Regions from separate parts of the Bacillus sp. ISL-35 genome, predicted to be linked through region 1. Evidence: riboswitches for the same ligand, from Rfam matches in the RefSeq annotation. Region 1 holds a riboswitch; each other region holds the start of a gene.
What was found. A riboswitch is a leader RNA that binds a small molecule or an ion and turns the genes downstream of it on or off. The one in region 1 is predicted to bind preQ1.

Region 1 (8,171 bases):
CCACTTTTTAGCAGAACATGGCCCTGTTTCCCCTGCGGAGCGCCCTTCCTGGCAAAGGCATCCTTCTGGTTCTTATCCTTTTCTATTACAATGACTTCGTCAAAAAACTCCGATAGCACTCTGGCAGCCAGCTTGCCCGCCATACCGTTCCCAACCACCACGGCTCGATTTGCTGCTTCCTTTTTAGAATACATCCGTTGCCCCCTGGTATATATGTAGAAAATTATGTTTCTTCAAGGTCTATAAGTTAAAATGTATGTATCTGAATAACATTGTACAATACGGTCATTTTACCTAAAGAGACAGGGAAAAGAAAGAGTTGTTATATGTCAATCCAGGCTCATGGACAAACTACATTACCCTGCGCCTTGTTTAAGAAATCTGCATCCCTGATGATTGGAGAACATGCTAATGAATGAGCAGCTGTTTGATAGAATGCTGAATGTTAGAACCACAGGCCAACAGAAAGGCTTTATGCCATCCTTGCATTATCATCGCTATGAACCTACTCCATACAGCGCACTTGAGTTATTTTTTCGGGAGTATGAACTGAGTCGTCATGATAAAATAGTTGACTTTGGGTGTGGCAAAGGGCGTTTGAATTTTTATCTTAATCATCAATTCAATACAACTGTCACTGGTATTGAAATGAATGAAATTTTCTATTCGGAAGCGCTTGAAAATAAACTTAACTATTTGAAGAACCATCGTAACAGAGCCGATGCCCTCCATTTTCAATGCATTTTGGCAGAGGATTATGAAATTCGCCAGGATGAAAATAAATTTTACTTTTTTAATCCTTTTACTGTGCAGATTATGATGAAGGTTGTTAATAATATTTTGTTATCATTTGAAAGGGAACCGAGGGAAATCGACTTGATTCTTTATTTTCCTTCGGAGGATTATATTTTTTATTTGGAGTCACAAACACCATTTGAACTGGTTTTTGAATACAAATTGCCGGACCCTAACCTGAATGAAAGGTTTTTAGTATACAGATTGAAGGCTTAAAGCAAGTATTGAAGAAAAGAATGCTATTAGCAAAATCCTCACTTTTTAAAGGGATTTAACAGTATATAGAGAAATTATTACTGACTATGGATTGATAAGGGAGGAAACAAATTGGAAGACAAGGTGATGAATGCAATACAGGATGAATACCCTGAGGATTTTGCCTGGTGTTATGGGTGCGGAAGGATGAATGAACACGGCCATCATTTCCGAACAGGCTGGGACGGTGAAAAGACAATCACAATATATAAACCAAAAAAAGAACATATGGCTCTGCCGGGTTTCGTATATGGCGGATTGATCGGTTCACTGGTGGATTGCCATGGCACTGGTTCAGCTGCCCTTTACCTGCATCGCAAAAATGGAAACGAACCAGGTGATGGGGCAGAGCCTCCAAGGTTTGTAACAGCATCGCTGCATGTCGATTTCCAGAAGCCAACACCTAATGGTATCGAATTGAAAGCGATTGGCACCGTCCACGAGATTCATCCCAAGAAATATCGCGTAGAAACAGAAGTATATGCTGGAGAGACCTTATGCGCAAAAGGGGAAGTAGTGGCTGTTGTCATGCCTGATACTTTTTTGAAAAATAATGCGTGAAAAAAGACCCTGATAACCCTCAGGGTCTTAAAACTTGATTATTTTACAGGTTCAAGCAAATTCGTCGGCAGAAAGCCTTCTTCGCCGGAATCTTTCATTTTCACCTTTGTGCGCCGGAGGTCTCTTTCGATGATTTCCGCTTCACTGCCCTGCTTGGTTTCCTTGACATCTTGATCTTTTACGATCTTGTCCACTCCTTCTACGTCATTCAATTCAATCAATTTATAAAGTTCATCATAAGCTTCTGCTGAAAGTGCAAGATAGGCATCTTTTTGGACTGTGGCCGTATCTTCGGGCTGCAGGGTGTTATCTTTTACTTCCTGTTCACTTTCCTTGTACGTATCCTTCATGTTCTGGATGATTCCAGGTGTTTCTTCTTTTACTTTATCAACGACTTTTTTTGACTTTTCCTCGGTTGCTTCCGCGGCATTTTTTGTTTCTTCTTCTAATTGTTTTGCGCCCTGTTCAGCTTCGTCACTATTGCATCCTGACGAAAGTATAACTGCCAAGCCAGCAGGAATCATCCATTTTTTTAATAAAACGGCCATAAGTATAATCCTCCTGATTCCACTATTAATATATTGTAGGATACCACTGGGTCAACCAGTTAAAACCTTCATTAAAACATCGACGAATTCCGAATATTAGATATAATACCGATATACATTAATTTTCGGGGGGGATTTGCATGGAAGAGAAAAGGGTGTCATCTCCAATTGCGGCAGCTAATAAATTCATTGAAGACCGCTTTCCTGGTTGTGACGCAGCGCTTCTGGCCGGTAGTGTAACCAGGGGGGAAGCAACCGAAACCTCAGATTTAGATGTCGTGGTCTTTATAAGTGATATCCGCTCCGCATACAGAGAGTCATTGGAGTTTTGTGGGTGGCCGATTGAAGTATTTGTACATAATCTGCACACCTGCAGAGAGTTTTTTCAAAACGATATTAGCAGAGCCAGGCCCAGTTTGCCGAGAATGGTTGCTGAGGGAGTGATCATCAGGAATGGTGAATTACTGGCCGAAATAATGGATGAGGCAAAAAGTATCATTGAAGAAGGACCTGCAGAATGGACGCAAAAAGAGATCGAGTTTAAAAGATATTTCATCACCGATACCCTGGATGATTTCATTGGATCAAATAATAAGGCTGAAGAAATTTTCATTGCCAATGAATTAGCTAACCAACTTCATGAATTTGTTTTAAGGACCAACAAACGGTGGATCGGCAAGTCAAAATGGGTAGTGAGGGAATTAACGAGGTATGATCCTGAATTTACTGGTAGATTTATTGGAGCGTTTGATGCCTATTACAAAACCGGAAACAAGCAAATCGTCATAAAATTGGCGGAGGAAATATTAGAAGAATACGGTGGCAGATTGTTTGATGGTTTTTCAATTAGATGAAAAAGCAGCCAAAAAATTGGCTGCTGTTGATTGCTTATTCTCAGTCTTATAGAATATTGACAGGTTTGAAGGTGGAGAGCGAGACTTGTCAAGAACCCGATGTTATTTTGACAGGTTAGATGATAGTGAGTGAAAAGCTGTCATGAATCCGGCGTTATTTTGACAGGTTTAAAGGTGTAGAGCGAAAAGCTGTCAAGAACCCGCTGTTATTTTGACAGGTTTGAAGTAGGATAGTTAAAAGCTGTCAAGAACCCGACGTTATTTTGACAGGTTTAAAGGAGTAGAGCGAAAAGCTGTCAAGAATCCGAATGTTATTTTGACAGGTTTAAAGGAGTAGAACGAAAAGCTGTCAAGAATCCGATGTTATTTTGACAGGTTTGAAGGAATAGAGCGAAAAGCTGTCAAGAACCCGACGTTATTTTGACAGATTTGAAGGAGTAGAGCGAAAAGTTGTCAAGAACCAGTCGTCATTTTAAACAAGCTTTTAAAAACCTGGAATTTAAGCTTTGTAAATTCTAAAGGCAGCCAGGCAAAAACAGCTGATGATGACAATCTCAATCGTGAGAAGGAACATAATCCCTTCAGAAGCAGCAGCTCCTGCCATTGGTGCCATGATTCCCATGATCACACCAATTAGATATCCAGTCAATAATGTTTTGTAGTTAAATAGATTGCCGAACAGGATTCCTGATAAACCTCCAATAATCACCGAAAGCAAAGCGGCCTCCAGGAAGTGTAACGGATATAAGTTGATAAAAATTAGCCCTGTTCCCAGCGCTAATCCGGCGGCGGCCACCATTGTTATATTTCTGGCCAGGTGAAAATCAATATGCGTTCTTCGATTGTACAAATAAATATAAAGAACGTAGGCAGATAAAAAATTTATTGGGTAAAAAATCACTATCCACTCCGGCAAGATTCATCACCTCTACATTCACTTTATTCATGTAGGGAGTAGAGGTGCTAACAATTAAAATGGTGCCAAGTCGATTGTTCTTAACCCTATAAAAATTTATAATTAATGCCATGATGAGTTGACACTGAAAGGATGAACTTTATGGATGAAATAGTTAAAAAGCTGCGATTTAAAGAAGGCAATGCATTGGTATTGAATGCACCGGATGGATTCCGTTTAGGGGTGGAAGGCGAACAGCAGAGTGATAAAAATGATTTCTTACTTTTGTTTGTGAGCAATAGGGACGAAATCATGACATGGTTGCCAAAAGCATTGGAAGCATTGAAGCAAGACGCGGTTTTCTGGATTGCCTTCCCAAAGAAGAGTTCAAAGGTTCAAACGGATATCAAACGTGACTCACTTTTTGCGATCGTAAGTGAACGATCAGACTATAGAGCAGTCAGCAATGTTTCCATTGACCAAAAGTGGTCAGCTCTCCGATTCAGGCAAGAGCACCTGGTGAAAACGAAAAAATGATGGAATAAATTAAGCTTTCTTTTTATAAAATGTGTGATAAAATGAATAAGTCAAAATTACATATTCCGTCTATGCGGAAGAGGTTCTAGCTACCCTCTCAAAAAAACTAAGGGAAAACAGTACTGCTGACTTAGTGGTGCTGTTTTTTCGTTGTAAAGGAGAATTTTTCATGAAAAACGAGAAAGCCGTAGTCGTTTTCAGTGGCGGGCAGGATAGTACAACATGCCTGTTTTGGGCTCTAAAGGAATTTAAAGAAGTAGAAGCAGTCACATTTGATTACAACCAGCGTCACCGGACAGAAATCGAATGTGCAAAGGACATTGCAGCTGAGCTTGGAATCAAGCATCATATCCTCGATATGGGCCTGCTGAACCAATTAGCACCAAACGCATTGACCCGGAACGAAATTGAAGTGAAAGATGGAGAGGACGGGGAGCTGCCATCCACGTTTGTTCCAGGAAGGAACTTATTGTTTTTATCATTTGCTGGAGTTCTGGCGAGTCAGGTCAACGCAAAACACATCGTAACCGGTGTTTGTGAAACGGACTTCAGCGGCTACCCTGATTGCCGGGATGTTTTCATAAAATCCTTGAATGTTACCCTTAATCTTTCAATGGACGAAAACTTTGTCATCCATACACCTCTAATGTGGCTGAACAAAGCAGAAACCTGGAAGCTGGCCGATGACCTGGGGCAATTGGAATTTGTCAGGACAAAGACATTGACTTGCTATAACGGGATCATCGCTGATGGGTGCGGGGTATGCCCTGCCTGCAGGCTGAGGAAAAAAGGACTGGATGAGTTCCTGGAAGGAGCTGAGTCATGATGTATGATTTCCGTATTGTCGACCAGCTTCAAAAAATAGATGAAGATATAAAGAGAGAGCAGTTAAAATATCACTCAAAACGTGTCCTTGTCAGCAAGGAATTCACCTTTGATGCCGCCCATCATCTTCATGAATATGAAGGGAAATGCAAAAATCTACACGGACATACGTATAGAGTCATTTTCGGTCTGAGTGGTTTTGTTGATGCCCGCGGCCTTATGATTGATTTCGGAGACATAAAGGATATTTGGAAGTCAGAAATAGAAATATACCTTGACCACAGATATTTGAATGAAACGTTGCCACCGATGAATACGACGGCTGAAAATATGGTTGTCTGGATTTATGAACATATGGCAGAAGGCCTTGCAAACAGGAAATACTTATATGACGGAGCAAGAGTTGAATTCGTGAGACTCTATGAAACTCCTACAAGTTATGCAGAAGCGAGACGGGAGTGGATGGAGATTGAGTAAGATTCCCGTTATGGAAATTTTTGGACCGACCATCCAGGGTGAGGGAATGGTTGTTGGCCAAAAAACAATGTTTGTACGGACCGCAGGATGTGACTATTCATGTGCCTGGTGTGATTCAGCGTTTACATGGGATGGGTCCGGAAAAGATTTAATCAGGCAAATGGATGCAGCGGAAATTTGGAATGAGCTTACATCACTAGGTGGAGAAGGATTTTCATATGTAACGATATCAGGAGGTAATCCAGCGTTGCTGAAAAACATGTCAAGTCTTGTTCATTTGCTTAAGGAAAAAAATATCAAGATATGCCTGGAAACCCAGGGTAGCAAATGGCAGGATTGGTTCCTGGATATTCATGCGTTGACTCTGTCGCCAAAACCGCCTAGTTCAGGGATGGAAACTGATTTTCAAGTCCTGGATAAAATTGTCGATCGATTGGCTGAAGAAGGCGCAATTCAGAATGGAAGCCTGAAGATCGTTATTTTTGATGATATTGATTATGAATACGCCAAAATGGTTCATAAACGATATCCTGCCCTGACTTTTTTTCTACAGGTTGGGAATGACGATATTGTTACCGAAAACCGTCAGAAGCTCATGGTTTCCTTGGTTGATAAGTATGAATGGCTGGTTGAAAAAGTGATGATTGATAACGAAATGAAGAATGTAAGAGTTCTGCCACAGCTTCATGTGTATATTTGGGGAAATAAAAGAGGGGTTTAAATAAACAGGAGGTAAGACTATGAGAATCTTTTTATACTTGATTTCAATTGTAACGGCCAACGTGATTACAGCGGCACTTGCACCACTTCAGTTTGGCATGTTCATTGTTCCGATGGGGACTTTATTGATAGGAGCCACTTTCATTTTTCGTGACCTTGTCCAAAATAAGTATGGCCGGGCGAAAACGTACATGTTCATTGGTTTGGCTCTTGTATTATCCGCAATTGTTTCTTCCATTCTTGGTGACACTCTATGGATTGTGTTTGCATCGGCATTGAGCTTTGCTGTTGCTGAAACGACTGATACTGAAATTTATACAAGACTAAAACTGCCAATGAGCTGGAGAATTTTCTACAGTGGATTGGTCGGCGGACTGTTGGATTCGATCATATTTGTTGTGCTGGGATTGAGTCCGTTGGGAGCAAACTTCCTGCCATGGGAAGCCGTCCCTGCTGCGATTTTAGGCCAGGTAATCGTTAAAACCATCATCCAGGGAATAGGTGCCATGCTGCTTAACCCGATTAATCATATTTTCAACAATAAAGCGATGTCTAACTAGACAAAAAAGGTGCCCGATCTATTGATCGAGCACCTTTTTTTGAAGAGGAGTGAATCTTTCAGGACTTTTATTACTAATAGTTTCCGTTTCCTTTCGTTTCTTCGTTTTCGAAAAGAATCTGCCATATTTCTGACTTTGTCCTTCCATATTTGCGACCATCTCATTTTTAATAATAATAACCAGGATAAAGATAACCAAAAGCAGGCCAAGGGAACTGAAAGCCACCCAGGGAGAATATTTCAAAGTCCAGAAGTTTTGCCCGGTCAAACCGGCAAGTTCGTTTGTGATTGATTTCTTATAAGGTGTATTATAAATCTTTTCCTGATGAGGACCGCCCAGGAAGAGGCCGAACATCGCCAGACCCATCATCACCTGGAGTGTCTGCAATATTTGCTGTACAAATAATAAGGCGAATTGCGGCTTTAGATGTGGCAGGATCTGTTTGAGAAGTATATGAAGCCTGCTTCCTCCGAGAAGATAGGAGCTGGTCACATAAGACTTCGTATTTATTTCCTTGACCAAGTCTGTTGTAAAGAAAAAGACTGTGGGAAATCCGAGAAGGAACAAAACGATCATCTGATATTCAATCTTCACAATCACAGGGATCTCATTGTACATAAATACGACCGAATCCATTAATAAAACTCCGATCAGGAGTAATGGAATGTAATGGAAGGGCAGAAAAAATGCTTTGAAAAATGCTTTCAGGGCTGGGGCCCAGGTCTCTACGACTATACCCAAAAAGGCACCGGCTGCCACCCTTAACAGTGAAACAATCAAAACAGATGCGATTGTATATTTTAACCCATCAATGATTAGAAGCAGATTGTCACGCGCATCACGGTCTGTTCCAAGAAGATAATCTTTACTGGGCGGGTAAGGAGGGTTTTCCAATACATTGCCTTTTTCATCATAAAGCACGTCCAGCATCGACCGATAGTCTTCTGGACCAACAAAATCATATAAAATGCTGGCAGCAAGCAAAGCAAGAAGGATGCCGATGCTGATTTTTGTTTTTCTGTATTTATGTTTTTTCATATCTGTAACGCACCTCTTTTCCTGATGACCAACATTTTCACACTTAACTTAATGAGGTACTCAAGAATGATTGCCGGTGAGATAAAAATCACAATACTATAGATCA
Region 2 (8,171 bases), on a different contig from region 1:
CAACATTTATCTATATTTCTATCCTTCCATTTATGGTAAAATCCAGTATATGGGAAGTGGCATCAAGTACATACAGGGGATGGATGTTTTAATGGATTTCATTTTAGGAGCAGTTGCTGGGTTGGGTTTAGGTTTCCTTCTGCGTTCAAGGGTGAAAAGGCCGAAACAGGATGAGGGGCTGGATCAGATACAGCGGATTGCCAGGCTTGTCGAAAGTTCAAAGGACGTCATTTATTATTATCAGGTTAAGCCGGAATTTAAATTCAAGTATATAAGTCCGTCCCTGGACACGTATCTGGGAGGAGGGGTTGTAGAGGCGGCTATGGGAAATCCGTATGACTGCTTTGAACGATCGCATCCGGATGATGTGGACCAGCTGCATGACAAGGTGACAGGCAATCTTGATTATTGCCAGCCGATTCTTCAGAGGTGGCGTAATCATGAAGGAGAGTACCTCTGGTTTGAAGAATACGCAAGTCCGGTTTATCACAACGACCAGCTGATTGCCATTCAGGGAATCATCCGAAATATTGATGATAAAGTCAAGCTCCAGGAAGACTTGGAGTTCCGGATTAATCATGATGCATTAACCGGGATCCATAATAGGCATTACTTCCAAAAACAGTCAGATTCATATAATAAAAAGACCATATCTGCGGGCATCATTATGTGCGACTTGGATAATCTGAAAACCACGAATGATTCTTTTGGGCACAAACAGGGCGACAGGCTTTTGATTGAAACAGCAAAACTGCTGGCTTCTTTTGAGTCTAATGAAATCTTCGTTTCACGGATGGGCGGGGATGAATTCGCCATTCTTATACTTCGGAAAAACGAGAAGGAAATCATAAATCTCATTGAATTCATCCAGACCTCGATTGATCTGTATAATCAAAAAAACCGAACTTGCCCAATCGGTTTATCTATTGGCTATGCCTGCACCAGCGCCTCCGCGGGCAGGATGGAAGAATTGATGGCCATGGCTGATGCGAGAATGTATGAGGCGAAAAGACGGAAAAAAGAGTGTGTACATATATAAACGGCTTAAGCACAATCGAAAATAATGGCTTGCAAACCATATAAAAACCGCATGGATTAAACCCATGCGGTTTGTTCATTCATACCAACTTCTCGAGGTTCACTCGTTTATGGATCGCGAGCATCACTGGAATGCCGACAGCCATTACGATGAATTCACCCGCGGCTGTTGTCAGCCATGTGAACAAGAACGGCATCTGAAATGCGAGATTCAGTTCAAGCGCGATAAGGAACATCGTGAAGGTGAACACCAGAGCATTCACAATCATACGGCCGATGATATTTTTGATATATTTAGAAGTGAAGATCGTAATCAACAAAGAAATCACTGACTGGCCAACGCCAAATACAAGGTCATAAGCCATCATCGGGGAAAAGAGCAGGTTTGTTAAAAATACTCCCAACACAATTCCGAAGAAATACTTTTTGTTAAAAACAATCAGGTGGTTGAACATTTCCGATACGCGGAATTGTACATTGGTAAAGCCGAATGGCTGGATGACAGCAGAAACGGCGATATACAATGCAGCCAGAATCCCGTTTCGGACAACCGTTCTCGTATTCATTTTCATCTCTCCTAGTTTTTTTACGTGGGATGGTTACGAACCACGATATTTTAAAGCCAATTGTATATTATATAGGATGAAAGACCTTCTCACAATAGAATTTTTCTAGAATACTAGTTTGACACTTGGGAGCTGGAGGAGATGAATTTATCTCATGTTAAAGTATCTTTGTTTTAAAATAATTCCTTTGATTGATATAATTTAATGAAACTGAAAAGGTAAAAACGTCCTGAGAAAATTGAAGTTCCTGGAAAGGGGTTATAAAAATGTATAAAAGAGATATAAAAAAGCATTGGACCGTTCAATATGAAGAGAGAGGCATGCCCCATGTGCAGGCGGGGCTGGTACTGAACCCGCAGGAGTGGAGGGAATTGGATCCGTTCATTCTAATGGCTGAGGACTGGTTCAAGCGCGGTACTTTTTCCGATCACCCACATCGCGGCTTCCAAACGATTACGTTTGTCATTGACGGCAGACTGGAACATATCGATAACCATGGAGGGCACAGCATTCTTGAAGCAGGGGATATCCAGTACATGAACGCCGGAAGCGGAGCGAGGCATGCCGAGGAAGCGGTTGACCACGATATTGCCCATACACTGCAGTTATGGCTGAATTTGCCTGGAGAGCTGAAAGGCACAACCACTTCTTATCAGAATGTTTATAACGAAGAGGCGCCTGTTGTCCCATTCGATGGCGGCACACTAAAGGTCTACTCAGGAGAAACCGCCGGTGTAAAGGGACCGATGGAACCTTTGGTGCCATTTGCCTTATCTGAAATCCGCCTGTCTGAAGGTGCTGAATTCACATATGAGCTGCCAGAAGGGCATAATGCGTTCCTTTATGTACTATCAGGTGAAATTGAAGCTGGTGAAAGCCAGGTCAACCTTAAAAAGTCTTCAGCAGCCACGTTAACCTTTAAGGATGGCGGGGAAGGCTTAAGCGGATTAACTTTTAAAGCGAATAAGCGCTCAAGAGTGTTGGTCTACTCCGGCCAGCCGATCAAAGAGGAAGTTGTTGCTTACGGCCCATTCGTCATGAATTCAATGGAAGAAATCCGTCAGGCATACCGCGATTACCAGGAAGGGAAGTTCGGCGGGGAAGCGAAGTGAGTTAGCGGCAAACTCCGAAAATTTTTATTTATTTTTTTCTGTCGAATAAGTATGATAAAAGTAGAATTAAAATCCGATAAAGGCAAATCCAGGGAAACCTGGGGACGCAAAACTACAGGGGCTAAAGTCATGACTATGCCAGCCAGTTGCCGAAGGTTCACATAGTAGATTTATGTGTGCTGCTCTTCGGACAGCACTTTTTTGATTTTGATTCCAATATATAAGTGGGGGAAATTGGAATGAAAAAGTTTTTCGCATCAACGGTTTTGACAGGACTGCTTGCTTTTGGTACGGGAGTATCCGCAGAGGAAGTTGTAGAAACTGTAGATCCCGGAACGACACCAGACGAGTTTTTATTTACGTTTGATCAATTATTTGAAGAATTGAAGCTTTTAATCACCTTTGATGATGAAAAGGAAGCCGAGCTGCTTTTAGAGTTTGCGAACGAGAGGCTGGCTGAGGCGGCAGCTATGTCAGAGGAGGAAAAGACAGAATTCGTACAAGAGGCGTTTAAAGATTATTTAGAAACGCTTGAAGAAGCGCAAGAGAAGGTCACGGAGGTCATAGTTGAAGACGGGACCGATTCCGATGGAGAAGACCGACTGACAGAAGAGTTGGAAAATGCAGCTAATCTTGAGGAAGGGCTTACCGAAGAACTTGAAAATGAATTAAAGGAAGAAGTTGCAGAAGCAACAGAACAAGCAAAGGTCGTTGCGAACGTAGTAAAGGATCTTGATCAGAAAATGGTATCCCAGCTGCGTGAACAGGAGCTGGGATACGGGCAAATCGCACAAATCTTCTGGCTTGCAGAGGCAGCTGGCAAGACAGTAGAAGAGATTGCTGTTTTATATACTGAGGAAAAGGTTGGCTTTGGACAGGCAGCCAAGAAGCTGGGTGTCCACCCGTCCAAGATGAAAGGACTCGCATCAGGCAAAAAAGAATCTTCAGTCGATGAAGAAACGGATACAGATGAAAATGCTGAGAGTTCTGAAGATGAGGGCTCTGAAGAAGCAAATCAGGCTGAAGAAACGAATATTGAAGAAGTAAATCAGGATGAAGGAACGGATACTGAAGAAGGAAATGTAGAGCCTGATTCGACTGACCAGGTTAATACTGCAGCGGCTTCGGTTGCCGGCGCGGATACGAGAACTACTGCTTCACATTCAATAGAAAAAAAAGCAAGTGCAGAAAAGAAAGCTGAACAAGCAGCTGTGAAGGTTACAGAAAAGAAAGCTGAAGCTGAAAAGAAAGCGGAAGAACAAAGGCGCGAAGCAAAAAAGAAGGCTGAAGAAAAGCAAAAAGAAGAAGTGAAAAAAGCTGAAGAGAAGAGTAAAGAGGAAGCGAAAGCCAAAGCCAAAGAAGAAACTAAGGCCAAAGAAGCTAAGAAAAATAAAGAGAAGCAGGAAGATGAAGAAGCGGAAGAAGACGAGCAGGAAGATGATAACAGCAAAGGTAATTCAAACAAAGAGAAAAACGGAAAGTAGATTAACAGGTACAATCGAGGCCAAATCGGATACAATTAGAAAATTTGACGGACTTCAGGTTTTTATGTACCATGATAGTATAAATTTGAATAGTTCTCCTAAAGGGGAGTAGCTTTTACAACAGAGTCGTCATTCCGGAGGTCACTCCCGGCTTTGTTGGCAACAATCGTTGTTAGCAAGACCTTTGCCAAATATGGTGAAGGTCTTTTATTGTTTTTAACCTTCACCAGAGCAGGTGAAGGTTTTTTATTAATCTTTTTTGGTTATGGTAAAGCCATTCCGTCCTATATGTGCCCGAAAAAGTGCCAACAGGAAGACTTCGGTCACATAAAGAGGGAATATCTGCCCGAAAAAGCGCCGACAGGAAGGTTTCGGTCACATAAAGTAGTGGAAGCGAAAAATATTATGATAATAGGAACCTTTTTATAAAGCAGCTAGACGCATTTGCTGGCTTTTAACATAAATTGAAATATCGGTGTGTAAAAGCTACTTGAGTCAACAACATCCATGCAGCTTAATGTTAAAAAGTGAGTTGACCAGAATGAAGTTATCGCACGATGAATCTAAAAAAGTTACGATTACGGAGGAACAGCATGTTATTAAGAAAGTACATGTCACTGCTGGGTGTGGGATCAGCCCAGATCGACTTGATTTTGAAGAAGGATGTTCTAACCCCCGGAGATTCGGTGAATGGTAAGTTTTTGATCAAGGGCGGGACGGTTGCCCAGGAACTGCAGCATATTGAATGCAGCCTTGTCATGGTTGATTTGAAGACAGAACAAGAAGATGAATTGGATAAAATATCAATCGACGTAGAGACGAGGATCCAGCCAGACGGGGATGATGAAGTTCCATTCACGTTCCAGCTCCCAGCGGATGTTCCTCCCTCAAATAAGCATATTTCTTACCACTTTAAAACAAAGCTTGTATTCAAGCAGGGAATAGAAAGCTGGGATGAAGACATGATTAAGGTCGTGAAAAAATGAACGGCAAACCATTAAACGGCGAGCCGTGAACTCCACCCAGGGGTGGGAGGCAGCGCTTCGCGGAATAAGGGATTCTTCAAGTCATATAAAATTAGAAAGGAGCAGGGAAAATGAACCAATATGAACATCTGGCAAAGAGTGTTGTTTATTCAGTACGAGGATCAAAAGTAGCTTTGGTTCATAAAGCCCCTTCATTAAAGCTGATTGGAGAGGGAAGGAGTGCTTTCGCATTCCTGATTAAAGGCACGGATTTGGTTTTGAAAGTCTTTTTTCCACAGTTTTACAAGATTGCCGCAGAAGAGACAGCAGTCTATCAGCAGCTTGCAGGAAGCAGGTTTTTCCCTAAGCTTCATGAATCAGGAAGTAATTACCTGGTCATCGACTATGTCCGTGGATTGACGCTCTATCAATGCCTGGTAAATGGAAAACCGATTTCTCCATACCATATTGAGGAAGTCGATCATGCCCTAAAACTGGCCAGGGAGAAAGGTCTTAACCCGTCCGACATCCATCTGAGGAACATCCTCATCACCCCTGATAATGACATCAAGCTTATTGATGTGGCAAGATTTCGGCAGACGAAGGAATGCTCCCAATGGAAGGACCTGAAGACGGCCTTTTATAAATTTTATACCCATGAGCGCTTTCCTAAAAAATTGCCGGAACCAGCGATGGATTTAATTGCATTTTTCTATAAAAAAGGATTGCTTCCATCTATTAACTAATTGTGGCTGCAATCCTTTTTATAAAATTACATAAAATAATGATAACGAAAACAGCAGTAGGTTCAAAAACTTGTCCTGTATTCCTATCCTGCGTTATGATGGTTTATAACAGTGTAATTTGGAATATGTGAGTTTGGATATATAGATGATCATCGTCATAGAACACATGGAGGAATCATTATGACTAAAGAACTGCAAGCATTAGGGGAAGCCATTATCAGCAGGAAGCATCAAATTGCAAAGTCTGTCCATGAAGACAGATACTCTGACGCCGTATTAACGGAAGCACAGAAATATGACCTTGGTAAAATTGAACAGCAAATCCTTGAGGTCAGGGCAAATTTCGTTGAACTGTTCGGGGAAGCTTTGATCGAGCATGAAGATCCAAAGAGAGTATTCGATAAACTGACAAACTGGGGAAAAGAAACCGGCGAATATATTTATAAGCTGGGTGCCTCTCTTGATGAAGCTTTGAAAGATACAACCTTTTATCGTGAACATCTTTGGAAAGCGATAAGAGAAGAAGCAAAGGATATGCCTGCTGCTGTCTTCTTTGATGTTTTGGATGTTATTGACCCATTGATGGATCATGCGATTTACAGTTTCAGCCTTACATTTGTTGAAGCGCATCAACAGAGTCTTGAAAATGCCAAAACAGCATTGCTTGAACTTTCAGTACCAGTTGTTCCGTTAATGCCAGGAGTCGGTGTCCTGCCTCTTGTCGGAAATGTGGATACAGAAAGAGCTCAGCTATTGATGGAAGAGACACTGGATCAGGCAGTGAAATTAAAGCTGACTCATCTTATCTTTGATGTCTCCGGCGTCATGATTGTAGATACCATGGTTGCCGATCAGCTGTTTAAAGTCATCAGTGCCCTTTCACTTGTCGGCGTAAAAACCATCATGACCGGTATTCGTCCAGAGGTTGCCCATACGATGGTGACGCTTGGACTGAACCTGGAAGGAATCATGGTGAAATCCAATCTTCATCAGGCCTTCAAGGAAATCCAGCACTTACAGAATGCATAATGAATCAAAAGCTGCCTCGGCAGCTTTTTTATGTTGAATCAGATAAGAAGGATTTTCCTATTGAAAAAGAGAAATGGAAAGTAGCCTTGAGAAAAATGTGTGACTGGGGGAAATAGAAAATGGCTGAGATTGTGTACCGTAATGTAGAAGAAAAGGATATACCAGAGTTATTCGAACTGATGAATCAATACATAGTTGATTTTTACAAAAAGCCGGCACCTGATGAAACAGAACTGAAAAACCTGATTCACCATCTGTTGGAACATCCCGACTCGGGTTTGCAGTTTGTGGCTGAAAAAGAAGGAGAACTGCTGGGGTTCGCCACCTTGTATTTTACTTTTAGCACGTTGCAAGTTAAACGCGCAGCCATCCTGAATGATTTATTTATCAAAGAATCTGCCAGAGGAGAAAAAGTGGGTGAGAAGCTTTTTAAAAAATGCCTGGCCTTTATAAGGGAGAATGACTTTGCCTATATGACGTGGGAAACGGGTAAGGATAATTTTGCTGCCCAGGGATTGTACAATAAAATGGGCGGGAAGCAATCTGACTGGCTGGTATATGAAATAGAATAAGAAACAGCAATTGAACGGGATAGTAGCTGCTGAGTCGGATTTCGTGTAATTTACTAGATTAACACCTATACTATAATGTGAAATAATCGACAGGAGGGATCCGGGATGCAGATTGAAATGTGGACTGACTTTGCTTGACCATTCTGCTATATTGGCAAAAGGCGTCTGGATGACGCTATTAAACAGATTGACCACCCGATAGAAGTAACGTACCGCTGCTTCGAGCTTGATCCGAACATGGAGCGGGATATAGATTATAACATGTATGAAGCTCTCTCAAAGAAATATGGGATGAGCATTGCCCAGGCAAAAGCGAGTACGCAAAACATGGTACAGATGGCGAAGGAATCCGGCCTGGAATACAATATCGATACACTGATCCTAACCAATACATTCGATGCCCATCGCTTGACGATGTTCGCGAAAAAGCATGGGTTAATGGCTGAGATGACGGAAAGGCTATTGCGTGCCTACTTTACGGACTCAAAGCATATTGGGGACCATGAAACACTGGCGAATTTGGCAGGGGAAGTCGGACTGAATCGTGACGCTGTAGAGAAAATGCTCGCAAGCAATGAAATGGCCGATGAAGTCCGTGCTGATGAAAGCACTGGCCAGCAGTATGGAATCACGGGTGTGCCATTCTTCCTGATCAACAA
Region 3 (8,171 bases), on a different contig from region 1:
GGATAGGAAGCCTTTAAAATCTCGGCAAGTCCTCCCTGCGAACCGTACGCATCAGGGTCTGGCCGAACATGGCGGTGGATAATGATGGTTTCATAATTTTCAATTGCCTCAAGTATTTGCTCTTTCATCAAAATGCTCCTTCACCTTTTTCATATCTCAATTATGAACATCTTTTTTGGAAAAGAAAAGCATGAAGACATTTGCGGGAACTGTTAAGCTGGAAAAAAGCCGTGATTTTTTCCAGTTTGCGAATAAACGGGTGGTTTTTGCGATTAAAAGTATTTTTTTTCGAATAAAATTTATTTTTTCCGAATAAAGTAATCTTTTTTGCGAATAAATAATTTTTTCATGAATATAATAATATCTTTTGCAATGAAATCTATTATTTTCGAATTTACTCCTTGCCGCGTAGCCAATGCAAGGACAACTGTATGGCATTCTGCTTAAATAAACGGTAAAATAGAGTAGATTATTGAATTTGGAGGAATTGCAATGCCTATTCTCGTATTATTGATCGTTCTTTCATTCGTCTTTTATATCTTTTACAAGATTAAATATGTCCGCAGCAAACGTCCTGCTGAGCGAAAATGGCTATCTGCCAAGTCCAGCATCGCCCTGGGATTGTTCGTTGCACTGTTCGGCATCAATCAACTGTTCCTGTTCCAGACGACTGTCACATACATCGTGGGTGCTATTTTTATCGTCATTGGTTCATTGAGTGTATGGGGTGGGATTAAAGCTTATAAATTTTATCTTCCGCATGCTGTAAAAGAAGCCCAGGAAAATTAACGTTCAAAAAAAGCCGATCCGTTTACGGATCGGCTTTTTCAATCTATTAATGTCTGTCGATCAGCTGGCACATCATCATCGCCTTGCCGACAAGAATTCCGTCATTGAAGGCTTCAATATCCACCTTTCCAAACTTCCTTCCTACTTCGAGAACCTTCGGATAAATGTCTATGACACTGTCAATTTGGACAGGCTTGATAAAATAAATCGTCATATTCTCGACAACCAGGTCACCTTTTTTATATCCTCTCAGCACACGGTTCGCTGCTTCTGTCACGATTGTTGTAAAAACACCGTATGAAATGGTCCCGAGGTGGTTCGTCATCTGCGGAGTCACCTGGCAGCGGAAAATATCTTCATCCTTGGTCTTTCCTTTCGCCAGGACAAGCTGGTTCGTCACCGTATCATCCAGTGTCTCCCCTACCTGCGGCTGGCGCTGCACCATCTGAAGAGCCTTCAATACATCCTGTCTGCTGACGATGCCTTGAAGCTTGTTCCCATCATCAACAACTGGCAATACCTCAATTCCTTCCCACACCATCATATGGGCAGATGAAGCAACACTCGTCGAGCCACTGACGGTCATCGGGCTTTTCGTCATGATTTTCTCGATCAATGTATCCTGTTCATGGCCCATGACATCCTTTGAAGTGATCATCCCAATCACCTTCATATTATGGTCGACGACTGGAAAACGGCTGTGCAGCGTTTCGTCCTTATGGCGGTACCAGTCCGACACAGTGTCATTCGCCTTGAGGAAAATCGTTTCGGCTACCGGTGTCAGGATATCCTCGACAAGGATGATTTCTTTTTTGATCAGCTGATCATAGATTGCACGGTTGATCATCGTCGCGACTGTGAAAGTATCATAGCTGCTTGAGATGATCGGCAGCTGTAATTCATCGGCCAGCTTTTTGACATGGTCCTCAGCGTCGAAACCGCCAGTCACCAATACGGCAGCTCCGGCTCTTAGCGCATGCTCGTGCGCTTTATCGCGGTTCCCGACGATCAGCAGGTTGCCCGCACCTGTATAACGCATCATCGCCTCCAGTTTCATGGCTCCGATGACAAATTTATTCAATGTTTTATGAAGCCCTCCCCGTCCCCCAAGGACCTGTCCATCGACGATGTTCACGACTTCTGCAAACGTGAGCTTCTCGATATTTTCTTTCTTTTTCCGCTCAATCCTGATGGTGCCGACACGTTCGATCGTGCTGACATACCCTTTATTTTCCGCTTCCTTTATGGCTCTGTATGCAGTTCCTTCGCTTACGTTAAGCGCCTTGGCGATTTGGCGTACCGATATTTTTTCACCTATTGGCAATTCATCTATATATTGAAGTATTTGTTCATGCTTAGTTGCCAAGACCTTCACCCTTTATCATAATTTTCCGTTCAATGTAGCTCTATCCATTTACATTATAAGGTTTTAAAGGGTTTGATTCAATTGTATTAAGGTCCAGGCCTTTATTTCGAAGTTGGTTTCTGATCAAAAGAAAAACTGGCCGATAAAACTCAGCCAGTGTAAACGCGTGATTTTCTTTTCTGGTTGCTTCCCATTTTTCCGCTTTCGTTGCTGGCCTTCTTTTTCGGCGTGTATAAAAAAGCCGCCAGATTCCCGGCAAAAACCAGCAGCGCGAGGAACAGCCAGGAGCCTGCAAACAAGGCTTGCTTTCCCCCAGCCTGGAGATTGAGCTCAGGCAATGCAATATAGAGCATGACGCCGCATAACAGCAGGTACAATAAGTAACGGTTCTTCTTCATTCTTCCCCTCCTATAGGTTGTCTTAATTCAAATCTATGCTTAAGGCTCAGAAAAAAGCATTGTAAATAAAAAAGCTGCACAAATTTTGTGCAGCCATGGTTTTTATAATTCGATCGCTTCTCCCGCTTCAAGGACACGGCCTTGATTGTTTTTCAGCATTTTTACGAATGCGTGGGGATCTTGCTTGATTGGCGGGAACGTATTGAAATGGATCGGCACAACTTGCTTTGCACCGAGGAATTCCGCTGCCAGTGCCGCATCTTCCGGTCCCATCGTAAAATTGTCGCCGATCGGCAGGAATGCCAGGTCAATTGGATGCCTTTCCCCAATCAGCTTCATGTCAGAAAAAAGACCAGTGTCGCCCGCATGGAACACTGTTTTTCCTTCTGCCATGAACAGGATTCCCGCTGGCATGCCTCCATAAATCATCTCATTGTTTTCCGTGACCATGCCTGTTCCATGGAAGGCCTGGGTCATTTTGACTTTGCCAAAATCAAATTCATACGCGCCGCCAATCGACATTCCGTGTGTGTTCAGGCCCTTCCAGCTTAAATATGTAGCGACTTCGAAATTGGCAATTACCAGGGCATCATGTGTTTTTGCCAGTTCGACCGTATCCCCGAGGTGGTCTCCATGTGCATGGGTCAGGATAATCACATCCGGCTTCAAATCCTCCACTTTCAAATCGGTCAGGTCATTTCCTGTAATGAATGGATCAATCAGGATTGTTTTCCCATTCGTTTCAATTTTAACAACAGAATGGCCGTGATAAGATACTTTCATATTATCGCTCCTTTCATTCAGGGCTCTTTTTGCAAAAATTACGCCATTGCAAAAGTCAGCCATATCATTAAATTATTTCAACACCATTTGGCGATTTCCTGCTTCCATTTTTCTTTATACCCAACAACTCATTCAGTTAAAAGTTTTACTTTTGACCGGGTAATTGCTACTCTCATAGTGTGATGTACATATAGAGGAGGAATATCTATGACTGAAAGATTGGCTGCGTTATCAGGATGGATGAAGAACAATGATGTCGATGTCACATTTATTACATCCCCTGACAATGTATTTTATTTGAGCGGATTTTTAAGCGATCCACACGAAAGATTGCTGGCTGTTGCCGTGTTCCAGGATGCCGAGCCTTTCATGATTTGCCCGGCAATGGACAAGGAAAATGCCAAAAACGCCGGATGGGAGCTTGAAATCCTCGGCTATAGCGATACAGATGACTCAATGGAACTTGCCTTCAATGCGATGAAGAAACGTATTCCTGCGATTAAGAAGATTGCAATCGAGAAGGAACAGCTGAATGTCGAGCGCTATGAAAAGCTGACTGGACTTTTGGGCAATGCTGAATTCGTATCAGCAGAGGAAAAACTGCGCCTGATGCGGATGGTGAAAACTGAAGAAGAATTGCAACGGCTGAGAAAAGCATGTGAACTGGCTGATTTTGCAATCGAGACAGGAGTCAGCGAAATCAAGGAAGGCAAAACCGAGCTGGATGTCCTTGCTGCGATCGAGTATGAATTGAAGAAAAAAGGCGTTACAGAAATGTCCTTTTCAACAATGGTCCTTACTGGTAAAAATGCAGCCGCACCACATGGCACACCTGGACTTACCAAGATCAAAAAAGGTGACCTCGTCTTGTTCGACCTTGGCGTTGTGATGGATGGCTACTGCTCAGATATTACAAGGACTGTTGCCTATGGAGAGGTCACTAAACAGCAGGAAGAAATCTACAATACCGTTTTGAAAGCACAGCTGAAAGCTTTAGATACAGCTCGTGCCGGAGTAGCTTGCTCAGAGGTTGACCTTGCTGCACGCAAAGTGATTGAAGATGCTGGATACGGTGACTACTTCCCTCACCGCCTTGGACACGGGCTCGGAGTCAGCGTCCACGAGTACCCATCATTGACAAGCACGAACCCATTAATAATGGAAAAAGGCATGGTGTTCACCGCTGAACCGGGAATTTATGTACCAGGAGTCGCGGGCGTAAGAATTGAAGATGATGTAGTCATCACAGAGGATGGAATTGAAATTTTAACGAAATATCCTAAAGAATTGGTATTTGTATCGTAAAACAACCCCAAAACCGCCTGCGATCATGTGATCCAGGCGGTTTGTTTTTGACTTTTATTGAGGAAGCTCCCTTTTTATAGCGTTTTTCTATTTTTCATAGCGGAATTTTCCTTTTTATAGCGACTTTCCCTTTTATATAGCGAAAAATTCTTTTTTATAGCGACTTTTATTTTTTTATAGCGAAAATCTGATTTTTATAGCGAATTTTGAATTTTTATAGCGACTTGAAAAAAATCCGTGTTTTTTTTCAGTAAAAAAAGAGCAGCATCAGCAGCTACTCTTTTCCAATTTAACGATTATCGACTTTTTCCGGGTACATATCGTGGTTCATCATCCGGTAGTTTGCCATTTCCTCGTATTTTGTTCCTGGCTTGCCGTAGTTTGTGTACGGATCGATCGAGATTCCGCCCCTTGGCGTGAATTTGCCCCAGACTTCGATATATCTTGGATCCATCAGCTTCATCAAGTCATTCATGATGATGTTCATGCAATCCTCGTGGAAATCACCGTGGTTTCTGAAGCTGAACAGATACAGTTTCAAAGACTTGCTCTCTACCATCAGCTTATCCGGGATATAACTGATATAAATCGATGCAAAGTCCGGCTGCCCTGTGATCGGGCACAGGCTCGTAAACTCCGGTGTATTGAATTTCACAAAATAATCCCTGTATGGATGCTTGTTTTCGAAGGTTTCCAATATTTCAGGGCTGTACTCAAATAAGTACTTGGTCCCCTGGTTTCCAAGCAACGTCAAATCTTTCATTTCCTCATCTTTTCTTCCTGCCATTATAAAGCCTCCACTATTGTCCGCAAACGCTAAACGAGGCCGAAAACCCTGCTAATAAAAAAACCACATCCTCCTGGATATGGTTGAATCAAATCCATAGTTTTTTATAGAGGGTGTCCGCTATGAACCTCTCCCGCGATGCAGGATTTGTATTCAATTTATATTGCCACTATAAAGAAATGTCCTGTTAAAGTCAAAAGAAAATTTTACAAGGCTGTTTGTTTTCGTAAAGATTGTTGTTAAAATTCTAAAGCCGATTTTAACGTGATAAGAAGCCATTTTGTAGTTCTGAATTAAGTGTGCAGGCTCTTTTCTCATTAATAGCTTTAATTTTGTGAAGAAACATAGGTCATTTAATCCAATTTTGTAGTCAAATGCAACAAATTGAGAAAAGAGCCTTTTACAAAGACGAAAGGAACTATGACAATTCCGTGTATTTCCAGTGTTTATTTTTACATATGTTCATTAGGTTATTTACATTTGTTCAACCACCTGCTATATTATTCATGTAAGTAACACATAATAACTTTGAGCTATATATTTTTCTTCATTATGAAAGCGTTTCATTATATTTTTTTATCGAAAGGGAATGAATTGACATGACTAAAGATTTAGCAGGTATGATTGACCACACATTGCTTAAAGCGAATGCAACCGAAGCAGAGATTGTAAAACTGGCTGAGGAAGCAAAAGAATATAAATTTGCCTCTGTATGCGTTAACCCTACATGGGTAAAGAGGTCAGCTGAAATCCTGAAGGATGCTGAAGGTGTAAAAGTTTGCACAGTCATCGGCTTCCCTCTTGGAGCGACAACTTCAGAAACAAAGGCCTTTGAAACGAAAAATGCCATCGAAAATGGTGCGACTGAAGTGGATATGGTCATCAACATCGGCGCATTGAAGGACAAGCAGTATGACCTTGTTGAAAAGGATATCAAAGCAGTGGTTGATGCAGCGAAGGGCAAAGCATTGACTAAGGTCATTATCGAAACTTGCCTTCTTACTGATGAGGAAAAAGAAATGGCTTGCAAGCTTTCTGTAAGTGCAGGAGCGGATTTCGTCAAGACATCCACTGGATTCTCAACAGGCGGAGCAACAGTCGAAGACATCGCATTGATGAGAAAAACAGTTGGCCCAGATATCGGCGTGAAGGCATCCGGTGGAGTGAGAAGCCTTGAGGATGCACAAAGCATGATCGAAGCTGGCGCAACAAGAATTGGCGCAAGCTCTGGCGTAGCAATCGTCAACGGTTTGTCTTCAGACTCTTCATACTAAGCAACAAATATATCATTCGGGAATGGGGAATGGACGATGGATAAAAAAACGCTTGTTGAAAAAGCTATCGATGCAAGAAGCAAAGCATACGTTCCATATTCTAAGTTTCAGGTTGGCGCTGCAATTATCACAAGCAATGACAATGTCTATCTTGGCTGCAATATTGAAAATGCCTCGTTTGGCCTGACGAACTGTGCCGAAAGAACCGCGATTTTCAAGGCCGTATCCGAAGGTGACACAGAAATCAAGGCGATTGCAGTCGTGGCTGATACTGAAGGTCCTGTTTCTCCTTGCGGTGCCTGCCGCCAGGTTATAGCAGAATTTGCGACTGAGGATACTAAAATCTACCTTTCGAACCTGAATGGTGATGTGAAGGAAACGACAATTGATGAAATCCTGCCTGGATATTTCACATCCAAGGATATGGACAAAGTCGATCAGTCGAAGAAAATGGTGTAATAGCTACAAGTTAACATAAGGGGCAATTCCTTCTATCCTCGCAAACAGGGTTTTGGAATTGCTCTTTCTTATTTACTCTATCGTTACTCGATAAAGGAGGTCAGAGCCGTCCAGTTTCATTAGGGCGGCATACATCATGGGAGACGCAGGTTTATTATTATCAGGCGCAGCACTTTTCCTGAACAGCTTGATGCTGCTGGGAAAAGCGAATGCGAAAAGTGTAGCTGTATTCAATTTGTTTATCGGGGCCATGCAGGTCATCGTTCCATTCTATTTAATCATCGCATCTGACCAAAGCAACTGGACCATCTACAGCCTTGCCAGCATCTTTCTATTTGGCTTCACTTATTTATATGTTGGCATGACTTTATTGAAGGACCTTGATGGCAGCGGACTGGGCTGGTACTCTCTTTGGGTGGCTGTCATAGCCCTTATTTACGCATTCGTTGCCTATATCCATTTTGAAGATATCGTCAATACGCTTACTTGGCTGATGTGGGCCTATCTCTGGTTCCTGTTCTTCCTGTCGATGGGAATGAACAAGAAAATCGATGCGTATATCGGCAAGGTAGCCATGGTCCAGTCATGGCTGACTCTGACTTTTCCAGCATTGCTGTCCATGACCGGTCTTTGGAAAAGCGCTCAAGTAGCGCAAGCATGGATTTACTTCTCGATTGCCGCTTTTGTGTATTTTGCCTATATTACAATCAAGCTGAAAAAAGCAACTGCAAGATCTGAGAGATTCGCTTAATATTGAACCCAGAAATATGTAAAAACCGTCCTGCTGATTTGGCAAGGACGGTTTTCGTTTATTAGCTATTATTTAGCCAGTACATTTGTCAAAACTGGAACGACTTGCTTCTTGCGGGAAACGACGCCTTTAAGTGTCGCTGTATTGTCTTCAAGTGTTACATTGAAGGCTTCTTCGACTGCTGAAGCTTTTTCACCAATCGCAAGTGCAGCCGAGTCATTTGTTAAAATATCCGTGATCACCAGCAAGAATAAACCAA

Region 2: linked by a shared signal. The riboswitch ahead of J7E38_RS11805 (QueT transporter family protein) and the one ahead of queC (7-cyano-7-deazaguanine synthase QueC) in region 1 are both predicted to bind preQ1.
Region 3: linked by a shared signal. The riboswitch ahead of queF (preQ(1) synthase) and the one ahead of queC (7-cyano-7-deazaguanine synthase QueC) in region 1 are both predicted to bind preQ1.

The regions. Positions count from the first base shown of each region.
Region 1 covers NZ_JAGGQK010000014.1:122,870-131,040, reverse strand. The annotation lists gene J7E38_RS18310 (FAD-dependent oxidoreductase) at 1-194, opposite strand, end outside; gene J7E38_RS18305 (methyltransferase) at 412-1,011, shown strand; gene J7E38_RS18300 (PaaI family thioesterase) at 1,138-1,611, shown strand; gene J7E38_RS18295 (hypothetical protein) at 1,650-2,159, opposite strand; gene J7E38_RS18290 (nucleotidyltransferase domain-containing protein) at 2,300-3,013, shown strand; gene J7E38_RS18285 (hypothetical protein) at 3,513-3,731, opposite strand; gene J7E38_RS18280 (hypothetical protein) at 4,071-4,445, shown strand; PreQ1 riboswitch class I at 4,519-4,561, shown strand; gene queC (7-cyano-7-deazaguanine synthase QueC) at 4,615-5,271, shown strand; gene queD (6-carboxytetrahydropterin synthase QueD) at 5,271-5,747, shown strand; gene queE (7-carboxy-7-deazaguanine synthase QueE) at 5,740-6,468, shown strand; gene J7E38_RS18260 (VUT family protein) at 6,488-7,027, shown strand; gene J7E38_RS18255 (hypothetical protein) at 7,046-8,065, opposite strand; gene J7E38_RS18250 (hypothetical protein) at 8,062-8,171, opposite strand, start outside.
Region 2 covers NZ_JAGGQK010000007.1:69,202-77,372, reverse strand. The annotation lists gene J7E38_RS11810 (sensor domain-containing diguanylate cyclase) at 92-1,039, shown strand; gene J7E38_RS11805 (QueT transporter family protein) at 1,119-1,604, opposite strand; PreQ1 riboswitch class I at 1,610-1,654, opposite strand; gene J7E38_RS11800 (pirin family protein) at 1,871-2,716, shown strand; cyclic di-GMP riboswitch class I at 2,788-2,870, shown strand; gene J7E38_RS11795 (DUF5667 domain-containing protein) at 2,956-4,200, shown strand; gene J7E38_RS11790 (hypothetical protein) at 4,354-4,629, shown strand; gene J7E38_RS11785 (sporulation protein) at 4,794-5,186, shown strand; gene J7E38_RS11780 (hypothetical protein) at 5,297-5,911, shown strand; gene J7E38_RS11775 (STAS domain-containing protein) at 6,092-6,940, shown strand; gene J7E38_RS11770 (GNAT family N-acetyltransferase) at 7,060-7,512, shown strand; gene J7E38_RS11765 (DsbA family oxidoreductase) at 7,663-8,171, shown strand, end outside.
Region 3 covers NZ_JAGGQK010000023.1:49,926-58,096, reverse strand. The annotation lists gene J7E38_RS22000 (DHH family phosphoesterase) at 1-128, opposite strand, end outside; gene J7E38_RS21995 (YtpI family protein) at 493-789, shown strand; gene J7E38_RS21990 (CBS domain-containing protein) at 836-2,155, opposite strand; gene J7E38_RS21985 (hypothetical protein) at 2,305-2,553, opposite strand; gene J7E38_RS21980 (metal-dependent hydrolase) at 2,656-3,336, opposite strand; gene J7E38_RS21975 (M24 family metallopeptidase) at 3,544-4,641, shown strand; gene queF (preQ(1) synthase) at 4,931-5,428, opposite strand; PreQ1 riboswitch class I at 5,519-5,565, opposite strand; gene deoC (deoxyribose-phosphate aldolase) at 6,028-6,702, shown strand; gene J7E38_RS21960 (cytidine deaminase) at 6,739-7,161, shown strand; gene J7E38_RS21955 (AmiS/UreI family transporter) at 7,298-7,912, shown strand; gene J7E38_RS21950 (manganese-dependent inorganic pyrophosphatase) at 7,981-8,171, opposite strand, start outside.